4 regions of the Streptomyces sp. HUAS TT7 genome follow, and region 2 is predicted to be linked to each of the others. Evidence: riboswitches for the same ligand, from Rfam matches in the RefSeq annotation. Region 2 holds a riboswitch; each other region holds the start of a gene.
The links. A riboswitch is a leader RNA that binds a small molecule or an ion and turns the genes downstream of it on or off. The one in region 2 is predicted to bind cyclic di-AMP.

Region 1: it holds a riboswitch for cyclic di-AMP, as region 2 does, so the genes downstream of both, ACSHXC_RS10055 (M23 family metallopeptidase) here and ACSHXC_RS18455 (M23 family metallopeptidase) in region 2, are expected to answer to the same signal.
Region 3: it holds a riboswitch for cyclic di-AMP, as region 2 does, so the genes downstream of both, ACSHXC_RS36565 (transglycosylase SLT domain-containing protein) here and ACSHXC_RS18455 (M23 family metallopeptidase) in region 2, are expected to answer to the same signal.
Region 4: it holds a riboswitch for cyclic di-AMP, as region 2 does, so the genes downstream of both, ACSHXC_RS23310 (transglycosylase family protein) here and ACSHXC_RS18455 (M23 family metallopeptidase) in region 2, are expected to answer to the same signal.

What each region holds. Positions count from the first base shown of each region.
Region 1 is NZ_CP196175.1:2,262,835-2,267,037, forward strand. It holds gene ACSHXC_RS10050 (GntR family transcriptional regulator) at 1-608, opposite strand, end outside; gene ACSHXC_RS10055 (M23 family metallopeptidase) at 818-1,585, opposite strand; cyclic di-AMP (ydaO/yuaA leader) riboswitch at 1,599-1,758, opposite strand; gene ACSHXC_RS10060 (M16 family metallopeptidase) at 1,984-3,348, opposite strand; gene ACSHXC_RS10065 (M16 family metallopeptidase) at 3,366-4,203, opposite strand, start outside.
Region 2 is NZ_CP196175.1:4,100,578-4,104,780, forward strand. It holds gene ACSHXC_RS18445 (PrsW family intramembrane metalloprotease) at 1-480, shown strand, start outside; gene ACSHXC_RS18450 (aldo/keto reductase) at 472-1,416, opposite strand; gene ACSHXC_RS18455 (M23 family metallopeptidase) at 1,569-2,639, opposite strand; cyclic di-AMP (ydaO/yuaA leader) riboswitch at 2,651-2,791, opposite strand; gene ACSHXC_RS18460 (PP2C family protein-serine/threonine phosphatase) at 3,035-4,156, opposite strand.
Region 3 is NZ_CP196175.1:8,047,658-8,051,860, forward strand. It holds gene ACSHXC_RS36555 (RraA family protein) at 1-434, opposite strand, end outside; gene ACSHXC_RS36560 (carbohydrate kinase family protein) at 558-1,472, opposite strand; cyclic di-AMP (ydaO/yuaA leader) riboswitch at 1,912-2,095, shown strand; gene ACSHXC_RS36565 (transglycosylase SLT domain-containing protein) at 2,098-2,850, shown strand; gene ACSHXC_RS36570 (anti-sigma factor antagonist) at 3,174-3,605, shown strand; partial or broken gene ACSHXC_RS36575 (dihydrofolate reductase family protein) at 3,701-4,051, shown strand; gene ACSHXC_RS36580 (nucleoside deaminase) at 4,094-4,203, shown strand, end outside.
Region 4 is NZ_CP196175.1:5,148,230-5,152,432, forward strand. It holds gene ACSHXC_RS23300 (cytochrome P450 family protein) at 1-473, shown strand, start outside; gene ACSHXC_RS23305 (transglycosylase family protein) at 573-1,604, shown strand; cyclic di-AMP (ydaO/yuaA leader) riboswitch at 1,862-2,030, shown strand; gene ACSHXC_RS23310 (transglycosylase family protein) at 2,034-2,744, shown strand; gene eno (phosphopyruvate hydratase) at 3,003-4,203, shown strand, end outside.

The DNA.
Region 1 (4,203 bases), 1.8 Mb from region 2:
TGGGCGGAAAATGATCGCTCGGCGTGCAGGGCGGTGAGCGAGCGGGCGCGTTCGGTATCCCCGCGGGCCACCGCGTCGGTGATCGCGCCGAGTTCGGCCCAGGCCTCGGCCGGGCGGGCCGGCACCTCGACCGCGTACATCCAGGCGACCTTGTGCCTCAACTGCGTGAGCAGCGCGATCAGTCCGGGGCTCGCGGAGGCCTGGGCGAGCGTCTCGTGGAACCAGCCGCCGAGCGGGCGCAGATCCTCGCCCTGGCCGCGCCTGGCCCGGTCCTGACCCAGCCTCACCAGGCCGCGCAGCACCTTGAGATGGGCCTCGCTGCGGCGGCCCGCAGCACGGGCGGCGGCCAACGGCTCAAGGACCAGGCGCAGTTCGAGGAGGTCGGCGGCCTCCAGCTCGGTGGGCTCGGCCACGCAGGCGCCGGCGTGTCTGCGGGTGGTGACGAACCCCTCGGACTCCAGGGTGCGCAGGGCCTCGCGGACCGGGACGCGCGATACCCCGTAACGGCGTGCGAGGACTTCCTCGGTGAGCCGGCTGCCCCGCTCGAAGACACCCGAGACGATGTCGTCGCGGATTGCCGTGCATACCGAATGCGCCGGAATACGCATGGCCGAACCTCCGCCTCAATCCCCGCGAAACGCGATCGCGCAACGCCTGTTCAGCGACTCTATGGCAGGCCTTGTTAATTCCCGGTGACGAGCCGGAATCAATGGATTTCTTTTGGCCAATGCCGAAGGCCCCCGGCGGCGTGCCGGGGGCCTTCGGTGTGCGCGGGGGCGCTTCGGACGTCCTGGACGTCTCGTACGCCTCGGATGTCTCAGACGGAGACGCCGTGCGAGCGCAGGTAGGCGATGGGGTCGATGTCCGAGCCGTACTCCGGGCCGGTGCGGGCCTCGAAGTGGAGGTGCGGGCCGGTGGTGTTGCCGGTGTTGCCCGACAGGGCGATCTGCTGGCCCGGCTCGACGGTCTGGCCGACGGAGACCTGGATGACCGAGAGGTGGCCGTACTGGGTGTACGTGCCGTCGTGCATCTTGACCACGACGTTGTTGCCGTACGCGCCGCCGTTGCCGGCCTCGACGACGGTGCCCAGACCCACGGCGTGCACCGAAGTGCCGATCCCCGCATGGAAGTCGATGCCGGTGTGGCTGCCGGAGGACCACAGGGATCCGCCGGTCTTGTAGCCGGTGGACACATAACTGTCGGATATGGGGGCCACGAAGGTGTTGAGGCGCTTGCGCTCGGCCTCGCGCGCGGCACGCTCCTTGGCCTCGCGTGCCTCCTTGGCCCGCTGCTCGGCCTTCGCCTTGGCGGCGGCCTCGGCCTCGGCCTTCGCCTTGGCCTTCGCGGCGGCCTGCTTCTGCGCGTCGGCCTGGGCGCCCACCTGGTCGGCGATGCTGTCACCGATGACGATGGCCTGGGTCAGGCCCGTGTCGGCGGTGGTGGTGCTCGGGGCCGCCATGGCCGGGGAGGCGAGGGTGCCTACGACTCCGGCGGTGGCGAGGGTGGCGATGCCCGCGATGTTCGCGCTGCGGCGCGTCATACGGCTGGGCGCGCGATGCTTCCCGGTGGCACGGGTGAACGCCATGGAGTGGCGGTGTCCTTTCCTTCCATCTCGCCTACCGGGTTAGCTGACGGGTTCGGAGCAGGAAGGTCTCCTACGGGCTCCTCCGCGGGCGGAGGCGTCCGATTCACCCCAGGGACTGAGTGGGTCCCCGGCTCCCCAGGCTCGCGCCTTCGGGGACTCGGCGATCGCTGTCCGGTGCCGCGGCTGCGACGGGTGGTGACGGACAGCGGGACCGACGCTAGACGGCTGATCTTTCAATCACCAAACAGACACCGGTTTTTGTAGCGCACGCCACATGACAGACAGGCAACCTCCCCTACAAAACGGACATTAAGGAGGACCCCGGCGGCGCATCCGCCACCGGGGTCCCGCAACCCTCCGTCGTCCGCGTGCCTCGGTCGGCCCGGACGATGCCTCAATCAGCCTGCTACGACGGTCACTTCGCCGATTCCGAGCGCCCTGACCGGCTCCTCGATCTGTGCCGCGTCCCCCACGAGGACCGTGACGAGCCGGTCGGCGGGGAAGGCGTTGACGACGGCCGCCGTCGCCTCCACGGTGCCGGTCTCCGCGAGCAGCGCGTACAACTGCGCCTGGTAGTCGTCCGGGAGGTGCTGCTCGACCTGGTCGGCCAGCGTCCCCGCGACGGCCGCCGCGGTCTCGTACTTGAGCGGCGCGACGCCCACCAGGTTCTGCACGGCCGTCTCGCGCTCGGCGTCCGTGAGGCCTTCGGCGGCCAGCGTGCGCAGCACCTTCCACAGGTCGTCGAGGGCCGGGCCGGTGTGCGGGGTGTCGACCGAGCCGCTGATGGCGAGCATGGCCGCGCCGCCGTCCGGCCCCGAGCGCAGCACCTGGCCGAACGCGCGGACACCGTAGGTGTAGCCCTTCTCCTCGCGCAGCACGCGGTCCAGGCGCGAGGTGAGGGTGCCGCCCAGGCAGTACGTGCCGAGGACCTGGGCCGGCCAGACCCGGTCGTGCCGGTCGGCGCCGACGCGGCCGATGAGCAGCTGGGTCTGGACGGCGCCGGGGCGGTCCACGATGACGACCCGGCCGGTGTCGTCGGCGGTGATCGGCGGCATGGGGCGCGGCTCGGCCGTATTGCCGGTCCAGTCGCCCAGGGTGTCCGCGAGGATCGCGTCGAGGTCGGTGCCCGACAGGTCGCCGACGACGACGGTGACGGTCGTCGCGGGGCGCACATACGCCTCGTAGAAGGCGCGCACCGCGGCCGCGTCGATGGCGGCGACGGTCTCCTCGGTGCCCTGGCGGGGCCGGGACATGCGCGCGGAGGCCGGGAACAGCTCCTTGGAGAGCTGCTTGGCGGCCCGCCGGGACGGGTTGGCCTGCTCGTGCGGGATCTCGTCGAGCCGGTTGCGTACGAGCCGCTCGACCTCGGAGTCGGCGAACGCGGGGGCCCGCAGCGCCTCGGCGAGCAGCGAGAGCGCCTTGGGCAGCCGGGAGACCGGCACTTCGAGGGAGACCCGGACGCCGGGGTGGTCGGCGTGCGCGTCGATGGTGGCGCCGCACCGCTCCAGCTCGGCGGCGAACTCCTCGGCCGAGTGCTTGTCGGTGCCCTCGGTCAGGGCGCGCGCCATGATCGTGGCGACGCCGTCGAGGCCCTCGGGCTCGGCGTCCAGCGGGGCCGCGAGGAAGATCTCCACGGCGACGACCTGCTGGCCGGGGCGGTGGCAGCGCAGCACGGTCAGGCCGTTGGCGAGCGTGCCGCGCTCGGGGGCCGGGAAGGCCCACGGCGTGGCGGTGCCGGCGACCGGCTGCGGGTGGAATTCCATGGTCACGACAGCGTCCGTCACTGGCCCGCCTCTTCCTCTTCGTTGCCTGCCTCGGGTGCCGCGGTGGGCTCGTACACCAGGACGGCCCGGTTGTCGGGGCGCAGGGTCGCGGCGGCGACCGCCTTGACCTCTTCCGCGGTGATGTCCAGAACGCGGTCGACGGCCGTCAGGGCGAGCTGCGGGTCGCCGAACAGCACGGCGTACCGGCACAGTTCGTCGGCGCGGCCGGCCACGGTGCCGAGCCGGTCGAGCCACTCGCGCTCCAACTGGGCCTGGGCGCGCTCCATCTCCTCCTCGGTCGGGCCCTCCTCGGCGAACCGGGCGAGCTCCTCGTCGACCGCGGCCTCGATGTCGGGGACCTCGACGCCGGCCGACGTCTTGACGTCCAGCCAGCCGAGCGAGGGGGCGCCGGCGAGCCGCAGCAGACCGAACCCGGCCGCCACGGCGCTCTGGTCGCGGCGGACCAGGCGGTTGTGCAGCCGGGAGGACTCGCCGCCGCCGAGGACGGTCAGCGCCAGGTCGGCGGCGTCCGCCTCGCGGGTGCCGTCGTGGGGCAGCCGGTAGGCGGCCATCAGGGCGCGCGCCGGGACGTCCTCCTCGACGACCTCGCGCAGCTGCCCGCCCATGGTGTCGGGCAGCGCGCCGTCGCGCGGCGGCTGCTTGCCGTCGTGGGTGGGGATGGAGCCGAAGTACTTCTCGACCCAGGCCAGCGTCTGCTCGGGGTCGATGTCGCCGACCACCGCGAGCACCGCGTTGTTGGGCGCGTAGTACGTACGGAAGAAGTTCCGGGCGTCTTCGAGGGTCGCCGCGTCCAGGTCGGCCATCGAGCCGATCGGCGTGTGGTGGTAGGGGTGG
Region 2 (4,203 bases):
CGTACGGTCGCCGCCGAGCTGCCCGCCTATGCCGCGGCTGGCTGGCTCGGGCCCGCGGAGCCGCTCGCGCTGTCCTCGATGGCGGCCCGCGCGACGGCCCGCGACTTCGCGCACCGCACCTTCGGGGGGAAGCCGGCGGCGCGGGCGGTCGCCGAGTACGAGGCGTTCGCGACCGCGCTCGCCTTCCTGCGGCACCGCGCCTACCGCAGCGCGGGCGCGGTCGGCCCCGGTCCCGACTTCGCCGCCCGCGAGCAGGAGCTGCTCCACCATCTGTGGGAGCGCAAGCCGGTCGCAGGCCCGGCGCTGCTGTACGCGGCGGGGGCCACGGGCCGGATCTGGCTGCCCCCGCAGCCGGGCCCGCCGCACCCGTACACCCAGCACGCCCAGTACGCGCCGTATGTTCCCTACGTTCCGCAGGTTCCCTACGGGCAGCCGGGCCCGGCCGCGGGCCCGGCGCCGTACAACCCGTACCTACGCTGAGGCGGCCGTCAGCTCGGCGACCTGCGCGTCGGTCAGCTCCAGGTCGGCGACCGCGAGCAGCGCCGGGAGCTGCTCGACGGTACGGGCCGAGGCGATGGGCGCCGCGACGGTCGGCCGGGCGGCCAGCCAGGCCAGCGCCACCGTGGCGATCTCGGCGCCGGTCTCCTGGGCGGCCTTGTCGAGCGCGGCGAGCACCCTGCGGCCCCGCTCGGTCTCCAGGTGCTCCCCCGCGCCCTCGGCCCGCAGGCTGTTCACGGACTGGCCCGGGCGGTACTTGCCGGTGAGGAAGCCGGAGGCGAGCGAGAAGTAGGGGACGGCGGCCAGGCCCGCGCGGGACGCGGTCTCCTGGAGGGCGCCCTCGTAGGTGCCGCGCGAGACCAGGTTGTAGTGCGGCTGCAGCACCGCGTACTTGGCGAGGCCCTCGCGGTCGGAGAAGTCCAGGGACTCCTGGAGCCGCTCCGGGCTGATGTTGGAGGCGCCGAGCGCGCGGACCTTGCCGTCCCGCACCAGCTGGTCCAGGGCGGTCACGATCTCCTCGACGGGGACGGAGGGGTCGTCGAAGTGCGTGTAGTACAGGTCGATGTAATCGGTGCCGAGGCGGCGCAGCGACTCCTCGACGGCGGCCTTGATGTTGGTCGGGGCCAGGCCCTTGTAGCCGGGCAGCGCCCCGACCTTGGTGGCCACGACCACGTCGTCCCGGTTGCCGCGGGCGGCCAGCCACTTCCCGATGATCGCCTCGGACTCGCCACCGGAGTTTCCCTCGCCCCAGGCGGAATACAGGTCGGCGGTGTCGACGAAGTTGCCGCCGCCGTGGGTGTAGGCGTCCAGGACGGCGAAGGACTGGTCCTGGTCGGCTGTCCAGCCGAAGACGTTGCCGCCGAGGGAAAGGGGGAAGACGGAGAGGTCGGAGCTGCCGAGCACACGGAGAGAGGTCATGAGTTGATCAACTCCCTTACGGGGGTGGCTATTCCGGGCACCCCCGCCCGCAAGCAACTGGGGCTCCGCCCCAGACCCCGATCGCGCCTTAAAGGCGCTCGTCCTCAAACGCCGGACGGGCTAGGGGTGGCTGCTGCCCGTCATTAGCCACCTCAGGGGTTGAGCCCCTTCGACTGGAGCCAGGTCATCGGGTCGATGCCCGTGCCGGACGGGGTGTGGACCTCCAGGTGGAGGTGCGGCCCCGTCACGTTCCCGGTCGCGCCCACGCGACCGATCACGTCACCCGTCGACACCTTCTGCCCCTCACTCACCGCCAGCGAAGACTGGTGGCAGTACCAGAGCTCACTGCCGTCATCCAGCGTGATCACCGTGCGGTAGCCGTACGCCCCGGCCCAGCCCGCCGACTTGATCGTCCCGGAGTGGATGGCCTTGAGCGGCGTCCCCGTGGGGGCGGCGAAGTCGAGGCCGGTGTGGTGGCCGGAGGACCACATCGAGCCGGCCTCGCCGAAGGTGGAGGTGATCGTGTACGAGCCGACCGGCAGCGAGTAGCTCGCGGCCAGCTTGGCGAGCCGCTCCTCCTCCGCCTTCTTGGCCGCGGCCTCCTCGGCCGCCTTCTTCTCGGCGGCGGCCTTGGCGGCGGCCGCGTCCTGCTTGGCCTTGGCGTCGGCGGCCGCCTTCTCCGCCGCGGCCTTCTGCGCGGCCGCCTTCGCCTCGGCGACCGCACTGGCCTTCTGCTGCTCGGCCTGCTGGAGGATGCGGGCGCGCAGCGCCTCGCCCGCGTCGGTGGCACCCTGCTCGGCCTCGCTGGTGGACAGCCCCGTCATGGTCAGCGGCGAGGCGGCGATCTTCTGATCGGCCCTGGCGGCAGCGGTCTTGGGAGCATCCGGGCTGTCGTGCGAGACCAGCTCGCCGACGCCGGGCAGCGACCCGAGGTCGGGCAGGTTCTCGGATATGGAGTCGGGCAGCGATATGGAGACCGGCGGCTTGGTCTGCGCGGTGGCCATGCCGCCCGCGCCGACCGCGGCGATGACGCCGACGCCCAGCACCGTGGAGCTGCGGGCGAGCCCGCCACGCTGCTTGGCCACCCGGTGCCGGCCGCGTACCGGACGTACGGACTCCTCGGTCGGGTCCCACTCCTCCCAGCTCTCGGTCTCGCCGGGTACGTCCCCGTACAGCGAAACAGGGGGCAGGGGGGTGTTGAGGGCAGGCTCGTTGGACGCCACGAAGGCGCGCTCCTTTCCTTCCTTACCGCCTACCGGGTTAGCTGCCGGGTTCGGAGCAGGAAGGTCTCCTACGAGCGTCCATAACGGACGTCCGATTCACCCCAAGTTTGATGGTTCCCCGGTTCCCTCGCGGGATTCGGCGCATGCGCACGGTGCCGCCTTGGCGGCGACTGGGACGACCGCGCTGCGTTATCGAACGTTAATAGACAGCGGGGGCGGATTCCAAGCCGTTCCCATTGATCGTTAACGGTCCCGGCCGGGACTTAGTACCCCATAGCCGGTTCAAATCGGGCGAGTTGACAGCCTCTCAGGGTCACCCTCGCCACACCCGCTTTCTGACAGTGTGTCAATTGTTATGCGCAGCGGCACCCTTCGGGCACACACCGTGACGCCCTCTACTTCACGATCTTGACCGTGCGGCGCCGCTGCGGCTGGCCCTCGGCCGGGCGAGCCACCGCGAGCAGCGCCATGTCGTCGTTGGAGCCGCCGCCCGTGTAGCGGCGTACGTCGTCGACGAGCGCGTCCAGGACCTCCTCCGGGCCGGGGAAGATCGCGCCGCGCAGCCGGGTGCCGGGGTCGTAGAAGACGCCGGAGCCGTCGCGCGCCTCGGACAGGCCGTCGGTGTAGAGCAGCAGCGTCGCCCCGGGCGGGAAGGGGCGCACGTCCGCCCGGTCCGGCCACACCCCGAGATCGGCCATGCCGAGCGGCAGCGCGGGCTCGGACGGCACGAGCGCGTCGAGCGAGCCGTCCGCCTGCAGCATGAACGGCTCGGGGTGCCCCCGGTTCACCAGGCGTACGGTGCCGTCACCGCGCGGGATCTCGGCGAGCAGCGCGGTGGTGAACCCCTCGACCGCGTCCAGCCGGTCGCGCCGGGTGCCCTCGCGGGCCAGCGCCCGCTCCAGGCGCTGGGCGACCGCCTCCAGGGAGGACTCCTGCTCGGCGGCCTCCCGGAACGCACCGATCACCACGGCGACGGCCTCCACCGCCTGGAGCCCCTTGCCGCGTACGTCGCCGACGATGAGCCGGACCCCGTACGGGGTGTCCTGCACGGCGAACAGGTCCCCGCCGATGAAGGCGTCCGCCTGCGCGGCCTCGTACCGCGCGGCGACATTGAGCCCGCCGATACGGGGCGCCGGTGTGGGCAGCACGGCGCGCTGGGCGGTCTCCGCGATGACGCGCTGGGAGGCGAGCTGTTCGCCGCTGCGGCGCAGGATGCGGTTGATGACGAGGGCGAGCGCGCCCACCGTGAGCACGGTGAACAGCTCGCTGGACCCTTCGCCGAGGTTGGGCAGATCGTGTATGAACCAGAGCGCCACGACGGCGGCCAACGAACCCAGGCCCACGAGAGCGGTGCCGCGGCCCGAGTAGAACGGGGCGGCGACGACCGGCGCGCCCGCGAACAGCGCGGCGGCGGTCAGGTCGGGCGGGGTCGAGGCGTCGAAAACGAAGCCGACGACGATCAGCAGTACGGGTAGCGCCCGTACCAGGCGCCCGTCGCCCTCTGCTCGCTGCCGCACCCGTCCAGCCTGGCGCTTCCCGGCTCCCGCGGCGACTCGGCCGCACC
Region 3 (4,203 bases), 3.9 Mb from region 2:
ACCCGCACGCCGCCGCAGCGCACCGGCTCGTTGAGCGGGGCCACGGCCTTCTTGGTTCCGGGGATGGGAATGACGCCCCGGGCGAACACGGGAAAGCCCAACTCGCGGACCTCGGCGAGGTCACGAATGACACCGTCGGCCACGAACGCGGCGATTCCCCGGCGTTGGGCGACGGCGCACACGTTTCCGCCGGCGAGCGCGTGGTCCAGGTCGCCCGATTCGACGACGACGACCGAACCGGGCTCCGCACGGTGGATGGCCGCGTGCAGCATGAGGTTGTCGCCCGGGGGACACCGAACGGTGAATGCGGGACCCGAAACGCGCGGCATCGGGGACCACAAAGGGCGAATGCCGATATCCATGACCTGCTCGCGTCCCAGGACGTCGGCGAGCGTGGTCGGGGAAATGTTCTTGAATTCGCTGATGTCGTTCATGTTTCTTCCTGACGGGACTTGACAGGGCGTAATAAGGGCTTGTTCGGAGCGCCAGTTGGGTGGCACCGGGTGTTCGGTGCCGCCTCGGTACGAGCGTGTGCGGCTTTGAACGCCGGAATGATCTCAGGCGATCTGATGCGCCGCCAGCAGGCTTTTTTGTGAGATGGGGTCGGTGGCGACCGGAGCCGTGCAGGCATGGGCGCCCGCCAGCGTGCCGAAGCGGCCGCATTCCCGTACGTCCCGGCCGGTGAGCCTGCCGTACAGGAAGCCGCTGACGTACGCGTCGCCCGCGCCGCTGGTGTCCACGACGGGGGCGTGGGGTGCGACCGCCGGGATGTGGTGTGGGGTCGGTCCGCCGTCCCGGGTGAGAAGGTAGGAGCCCTCGGCGCCGGCCGTGGCGACCACCGTGTCCGCGCGGCCCTCGCGGAGGATCTCCCGCATCAGAGCGGGGGTGTTGTCGCCCGCGCCCGCCGCGCTGAGGAACACGAGGTCGGAGCGGAGTGCGAACTCCCGGTGGTGGTCGGCCAGTCCGTCCCAGTCGTGCAGATCGGTCGAGACCGGGACGCCGAGCGCCTCGATGTCGTCGAGGAGGAAGCGCGCGAAGTTCATGATGGAGAGGTGGACGTGGCGGGTCCGGCGCAGCCGGGGGAGGTAGAAGTCCCGGGGCATGCGCAGGTCGGCCGGGTCGCGGGCGTCGTAGAAGGACATCCGGCGGCCGTTCGCGTCCACCAGGTTCACCGCGCGCCGGGTACCCGCCGGGGAGATCAGCGGGGCGAAGTCGACATCGCCCTCGGCCAGCAGCTCGCGGACCCGGGAGCCGATCCAGTCGTCGCCGATGCAGTCGATCAGGCCGACCTCCAGGCCGAGCGCCCGGGCCCCGAGAGCCACGTTCGCGCCGGTGTGCCCGGGCCACTCCTCAATGGGCCCGACCTGCACCGAGTCGGCCGGCGGGACCGGCAGGGAATCGACCCGTACGACCGTGTCCACCCCCGTGCCCCCGACCACCAGGACGTCGTACTCCGCGCTCTCTCGGATCACCGTTCCACCCCTCCGCTGCCGGCCCCCGCCGTGGAGGGCTGCCTGTGACCATGATCTCCGGCAGGGGCGTAAGGGAGGTGTGTGGTGTCGCCGGTATGCGAGACATGGGTCATAAGAGAGGTCCCAAGTGTCCAAAATGAGGCACTTTGAGGCGCCGTCGCTCCGGTTTTTGTAATGTCCGAATTGGTGGCTATTGAGTAAGGCTCGCCTCTTTTGCGGGTCGGCTGTTCGGTTGCTCGAAGAGCGAGTGAATTGGGTCACGTGCGGGGGTGTGGGCGCCCGGGTCCGCCGGGGTCATTTCGGTTGGGCCGAAAGCGAGTTGAGAGCGTCGGGCGGGGTGGCCGACGGGTGTGGATTTAAGTGGATCTATATCCCGGATCGCGCCCTTTGAATTCTGGGCTTGTTTCCACTCGGCGTATTCGTCTACGTTCACCGCAATCCGGATGGAACGCCGAATCCTGCCGCCGTCCGGACCCTCCCACACACGTATGGCAGGAGCGGGGGACCCAGGTAAGCCGCCGATCCGGATTCCGGAACGGCTGGGGTGAAGTCGCGTGCGCCGCGACCGGACATCTCCCGTCCGAACCCGACAGCTCACCTCGCAGGCGAAGGAGAGGAATTCACCATGCCTGCAAAGGGCAAGCACCGCCGCCCCAAGTCCAGCTCGTTCTCCCGTGGCCTCGCCGTCGCGGGTACGGGCGGCGCCGTACTCGCCATTCCGGTGATCGGTGCGACCACGGCCACCGCCGCGCCCGCGTCGGTCCACTCCGCCACCCCCGTCACGGCGGTGAAGGCGTCCCCCACGAGCTACTCCGTCGTCGCCGGGGACTCGCTTGCCAAGATCGCCGACGCCCTCAACGTGAGCGGCGGCTGGAAGCAGCTGTACCAGGACAACCAGAGCGTCATCGGCGGCAACCCGGCCCTGATCCAGCCCGGCCTCAAGCTCACCGTCGGCGCCCCCGCCCGGGCCGCCTCGGCCGACCGTGCCGACCGCTCCGCCCGCACGACGAGCCTCACCACGGCGACTACGGCGACCACGGCCAGTGCGCCGAAGTACGCCAACAACCTGGACGGCTGGATCAAGCAGTCGCTGGACGTCATGGCTCAGCACGGCATCCCGGGAAGCTACAACGGCATCTACCGCAACATCATGCGTGAGTCGTCGGGCAACCCGCTCGCCATCAACAACTGGGACATCAACGCCATCAACGGCGTCCCGTCCAAGGGCCTGCTCCAGGTCATCCAGCCCACCTTCGACGCCTTCCACGTGCCGGGCACGTCCACGGACCTCTACGACCCGGTGGCGAACATCACCGCCGCGTGCAACTACGCCGCCAAGAGGTACGGCTCGATCGACAACGTCTTCGGGGCGTACTGACGGTCGGCCTCGGGGCCGGGCGCTTGAGGAGGGCGCCCGGCCCACCGGGCCGACGGCCCCAACTGACCATCCGGTGGCGGGGTTTCGGATCCCGCAAGTCGGCAGATAGGGGCGCCCTACCTGCTTCGCTCCCCGTGTGCAGGGTTCAAACGGGGAGCGGCGCAAATTTCGTTCACCCCCCAGGGTGAACAATTCGAAGGCTGCACGTTTCTGCATGCGGCTCTATTCCTAGGGTGGTAGTGCGTCACCCCGGGACCACGGTGACTGCCCGACAACCGAGTACCTCCGCACCCGCGGGGGTCAGTTCTGGACCGGGAGCTGCCATGGGAACCACCGCTCGGCCATCCGTCTCGGCGCCTGTTCCGCTTCCGCCGGGGCTGCTGCCGGACCGGTGCTGCAACGCCCGTACCTATCTGATGCAGGGGTTCACGGTGGTCGAGGTCCAGGGCACCGTCGACCTGGCCACCGCGCCCGGCGTACAGCTGCACCTCGACGCCGCCACACAGCCGACGGGCGCCCGCGTGATCGTGGACCTGCGGCCCGTCGACTTCTTCGACTGCGCCGCGCTCACCCTGCTGTGCCGGGCGTTCCGGAGAACCCGGGCGCGCGACGGCCACCTCGGCGTGGTGTGTGTACGGCCCTGGCATCGGCGGATCCTGACGGCGGGCGGTCTCGACCCGCTCTTCACGCCGACGACCACGATCGAGGAAGCGGCCCGGGCCGCCCTGGCCGCACCGAAGGCCGGTGACAACTAGAGCTGGGCGCAGGGCTCTGGCATACACGAAGAAGAGCCCGCGCCCTTGACGGGAAGGTCGGCGGGGGCGGGCGTATCGTCGCGTGGGTGACTGCGATGAGAAAGATCATCCTTCCCATGTCGGTCTCCCTCGACGGCTTTTTCGCTGGGCCCGAGGGCGAAATCGACGGGCACATGGTCGACGACGAGCTGCACCGGTACGTCAACGGACAAGGCGCGTCCGGGCGGGGACCTCGTGATCGGCGGGGCGAATCTCGCCGCCACGTTCCGGCAGTACGACCTCATCGACAATTCCGCCTCTACGTCCACCCGGTCCTGCTCGGAACGGGCAAGCGCCTCTTTGCGACCTCGGGCGCCGACACGCACAAGCTGCGACTCATCGAGACCCGCACCTTCGGCAACGGCGTCGTCCTCCTGCACCACGAGCGGGTCCGGACAGCCGAGTAACCGGCGCCCGTACGCACCCGGAAGACGGCGGGAACGAGGAACATGGAACGGCAACTGGCCAGGCAATGGCTCGCGACGGCTGTCGAGGAGGCCCGAGCGGGCCTCGCGGAGGGCGGCATCCCGATCGGCGCGGCGCTCTACGGCGCGGACGG
Region 4 (4,203 bases), 1.0 Mb from region 2:
TTCAGGACTCCCTCGCGGCCGGGGAGACCGGTCTTCTCGAAACCGGGGTCGAGGAACTTCTCCGCTACGACGGGCCCGTCGAGATGGCCACCTGGCGGTTCGCCACCCGGCCCCTGACGCTCGGCGGGCAGGACATCGCGGCCGGCGACCCCGTGCTCGTCGTGCTCGCCGCCGCTGACCGTGACCCCGGGCGCTTCGCCGATCCGGACACCCTCGACCTCGGCCGGAAGGACAACCAGCACCTCGGATACGGGCACGGGATCCACTACTGCCTCGGTGCGCCGCTCGCCCGGCTCGAAGGGCAGACCGCACTCGCCACCCTGCTGCGGCGCCTCCCTGACCTGCGGCTCGCGGTGGAACCTGACGATTTGCGCTGGCGCGGCGGGCTCATCATGCGCGGACTGCGCACCCTGCCGGTCGAGTTCACGCCCTCACCGGAAACATCCGGATGTGACGGTCCGTCAAGACTGTGACTTTTATGTGATCCCCGCTGCATCGACTTGTGACAAGCGTTCGAGTACGGCTACGTTCACCGTTCATTCGGCTCAGCAGTCACACGGAAGGCCTTATCCATGCGCTCCGGGAATGGACGGCATCGTCGACCTCGCCAGGCACCCGCTCTCGTCGTCGCGGCAGGAGTGACCGGATCGGCCATCGCGCTTCCCCTACTCGCCGCGACCGGCGCGAACGCCGCGGACGCGACCACCTGGAACCAGGTGGCCGCCTGCGAGTCCGGCGGAATGTGGAGTGCCGACTTCGGCAACGGCCTGTACGGCGGGCTCCAGTTCTCGCAGGCCACCTGGGAGGCGTACGGCGGCACGGACTACGCGCAGCGCGCCGACCTCGCCAGCCGCGCCCAACAGATAGCCGTCGCCGAGCGGGTGCTCGCGGCCAAGGGGCCGGGGGCCTTCGCGAACTGCGGCACCGGCGCCGGGCTCACCAAGGGTGGCGGCTCGGCGGACGTCGACCCGGGCGCGCCCGACACGTCGACCGGGACGCCCACGCCCGCTCCCGCGACCCCCACCGCCCCGGCGATCCCCACCGCCCCGGCGACCAAGGCGCCCGACGCCACGCCGACGCCGAGCGGCTCCACGCCCGCCACGCCGGCCCCGGGTGCCACGAAGCCGAGCGACCCGGCCAAGTCCCCGACGCCGTCCGCGTCCACCCCGGCGAGCCCCGGCAAGCACCGCGGGGCGCCCTCGCCGGAGGAGAGCGCGGGCACGGCGCCGGGCGGTACGTCCCCGTCCGCCCCGACGACCGGTCAGGCCGACCCGGGCACGCCGGCCGGTACGAGTGGTTCGAACAATTCGGGCAACTCCCCCGATAGCCGCGATTCCGGACGGCACGCCTCGCGAGGTGACGATGCCTCACGTGAGTCCGGTAACGCCCCTGCCGCGAACGGCGACTACACCGTCCGCCCCGGCGACAATCTGTCGGCCATCGCCGAGGCGAACAAGATCCAGGGCGGCTGGCCCGCGCTGTACCACGCCAACGAGAAGCTGATCGGCACCGACCCCAACCTCATCCTGCCTGGCCAGAGCCTGGACCTGAAGGATGCGGCAGCGGCTGTGGCGAACCCGAAGTCGGCGCCGAAGCAGGGTTAGTTCGCAGCCCTATGTCCGGTTCGTGCAAGTGAGACATGGGTCTCTTCGCCTCAACTGGCGTGTCCCGTCTGCCCGGTCCGTCCGCCCCGCCCCTCACCTGCGGAAACGCCCCTTCTGTGGCGGCAAGTAGGGGGGATTTCTCCCCGATGTGCGTCTTTGAACATTGGCGGGGCGTGTGTTTTCGTCGGACTCGCTCGTCACCACGAGCCCCGTCGACCGAGCACGCCGAATCCTGCCGTCGGCCGACGGGAACAGCCGACGCTTATGCGCCGTAGGCAGGAGCGGGGGACCCAAGGTAAGTGCCGGGCCCGGCAGTTCACGTAACTGCCGCAACGGCTTGGGGTGAAGACGGGCGCATCGACGCTCGGCCGGGCAGCTCACGCCCGAACCCGACAGCTCACCTCGCAGGCGTCGGTGAGGAGAACCTCCATGCTGCTTTCCGGCAAGGGCAAGCACCGTCGCCCGTCCAAGGCCGTCCGTGTCGCCACGCTGGCCGGTGTCACCGGCGCCGCCGTGGCCGCCCCGCTGATGGCGGCGGGCAACGCCTCCGCCGCATCCGTCCAGACCTGGGACGCCGTCGCCCAGTGCGAGTCCGGCGGCAACTGGTCCATCAACACCGGCAACGGCTACTACGGCGGCCTGCAGTTCTCGCAGTCCTCCTGGGCCGCCGCCGGCGGCACCCAGTACGCCTCGCGCGCCGACCTCGCCACCAAGGGCCAGCAGATAGCCACCGCCGAGAAGCTGCTCGCGATGCAGGGCCCGGGTGCCTGGGGCTGCGCGAGCGCCGGCAACCTGACGTCCGGCGGCAGCAAGGCCGACGTGGACACCTCCGGTTCGTCCTCGAAGCCGAAGTCCTCGAAGTCTTCGGAGTCCTCGAAGCCGAAGCAGCAGGCCCAGCCGCAGCCGAAGGCGAAGAAGTCCGAGCGCACCGAGTCCGCGCCGGCCGCCCGCGACGAGCAGCGCACCGAGCCGGTCAAGCAGGGCAACGGCGAATACACCGTCAAGTCCGGCGACACCCTCGGCGGCATCGCCGCCGCCAACGGAGTCAAGGGCGGCTGGCAGAAGCTGTTCGAGCTGAACAAGGACATCGTCAAGGACGCGAACCTGATCTTCCCGGGCCAGAAGCTGCACCTCGGCTGAGACCGACCCGCCCCCAGATCGCCCCGGCCCGGCGCGCATTCCCCCGTACGCGCCGGGCCGGGGTTTTCGCTGTTACCCGGCAGTAGTGTTGTGGTCCTTTGCCCGGAATCAGGGCCTTTGGGCCCTTTTTCGTCCCAGGAGGCGGGCACTCGGCTGGCCGGAGCTCCAGAGCCGGTTAGGCTCTTGTCGCAAGGCGAACGCGACCCCGCACGACCTTGCACTGCTTGCGTCACATCTAGCGTCACATCCCAGAAGGAGATGCTCGTGCCGTCCATCGACGTCGTCGTAGCCCGGGAAATCCTGGACTCCCGAGGCAACCCCACGGTCGAGGTCGAGGTCGGCCTCGACGACGGCAGCACCGGTCGTGCTGCAGTTCCGTCCGGCGCCTCCACCGGTGCCTTCGAGGCCATCGAGCTTCGTGACGGTGACCCGAACCGCTACGGCGGCAAGGGTGTCGAGAAGGCCGTCCTCGCCGTCATCGAGCAGATCGGCCCGGAGCTCGTCGGCTACGACGCCACCGAGCAGCGCCTGATCGACCAGGCCATGTTCGACCTGGATGCCACGGACAACAAGGGCTCGCTCGGCGCCAACGCCATCCTCGGCGTCTCCCTCGCCGTCGCGCACGCCGCCTCCGAGGCCAGCGACCTGCCGCTGTTCCGCTACCTGGGCGGCCCGAACGCGCACCTGCTGCCCGTCCCGATGATGAACATCCTCAACGGTGGGTCGCACGCCGACTCCAACGTCGACATCCAGGAGTTCATGATCGCCCCGATCGGCGCGGAGTCCTTCTCCGAGGCCCTTCGCTGGGGTGCCGAGGTCTACCACACGCTCAAGGGCGTCCTGAAGCGCAAGGGCCTGTCCACCGGCCTCGGCGACGAGGGCGGCTTCGCGCCGAACCTGGAGTCCAACCGCGCCGCCCTGGACCTCATCCTCGAGGCCATCAAGGAAGCCGGCTACGCCCCGGGCAAGGACATCGCGCTCGCGCTCGACGTCGCCGCGTCCGAGTTCTACAAGGACGGCAAGTACGAGTTCGAGGGCAAGTCCCGCTCGGCCGCCGAGATGACCGAGTACTACGAGGAGCTCGTCTCCGCGTACCCGCTGGTCTCCATCGAGGACCCGCTGTTCGAGGACGACTGGGCCGGCTGGAACACCATCACCTCGCGCCTCGGCTCCAAGGTCCAGATCGTCGGCGACGACCTGTTCGTCACCAACCCCGAGCGTCTCTCGCGCGGCATCGAGGAGGGCTCCGCCAACGCCCTGCTCGTCAAGGTCAACCAGATCGGTTCGCTGACCGAGACCCTGGACGCCGTCGAGATGGCCCAACGCAACGGCTTCAAGTGCATGATGTCCCACCGCTCCGGCGAGACCGAGGACGTCACCATCGCCGACCTCGCCGTCGCGGTGAACTGCGGCCAGATCAAGACCGGCGCCCCGGCCCGCTCGGACCGCGTCGCCAAGT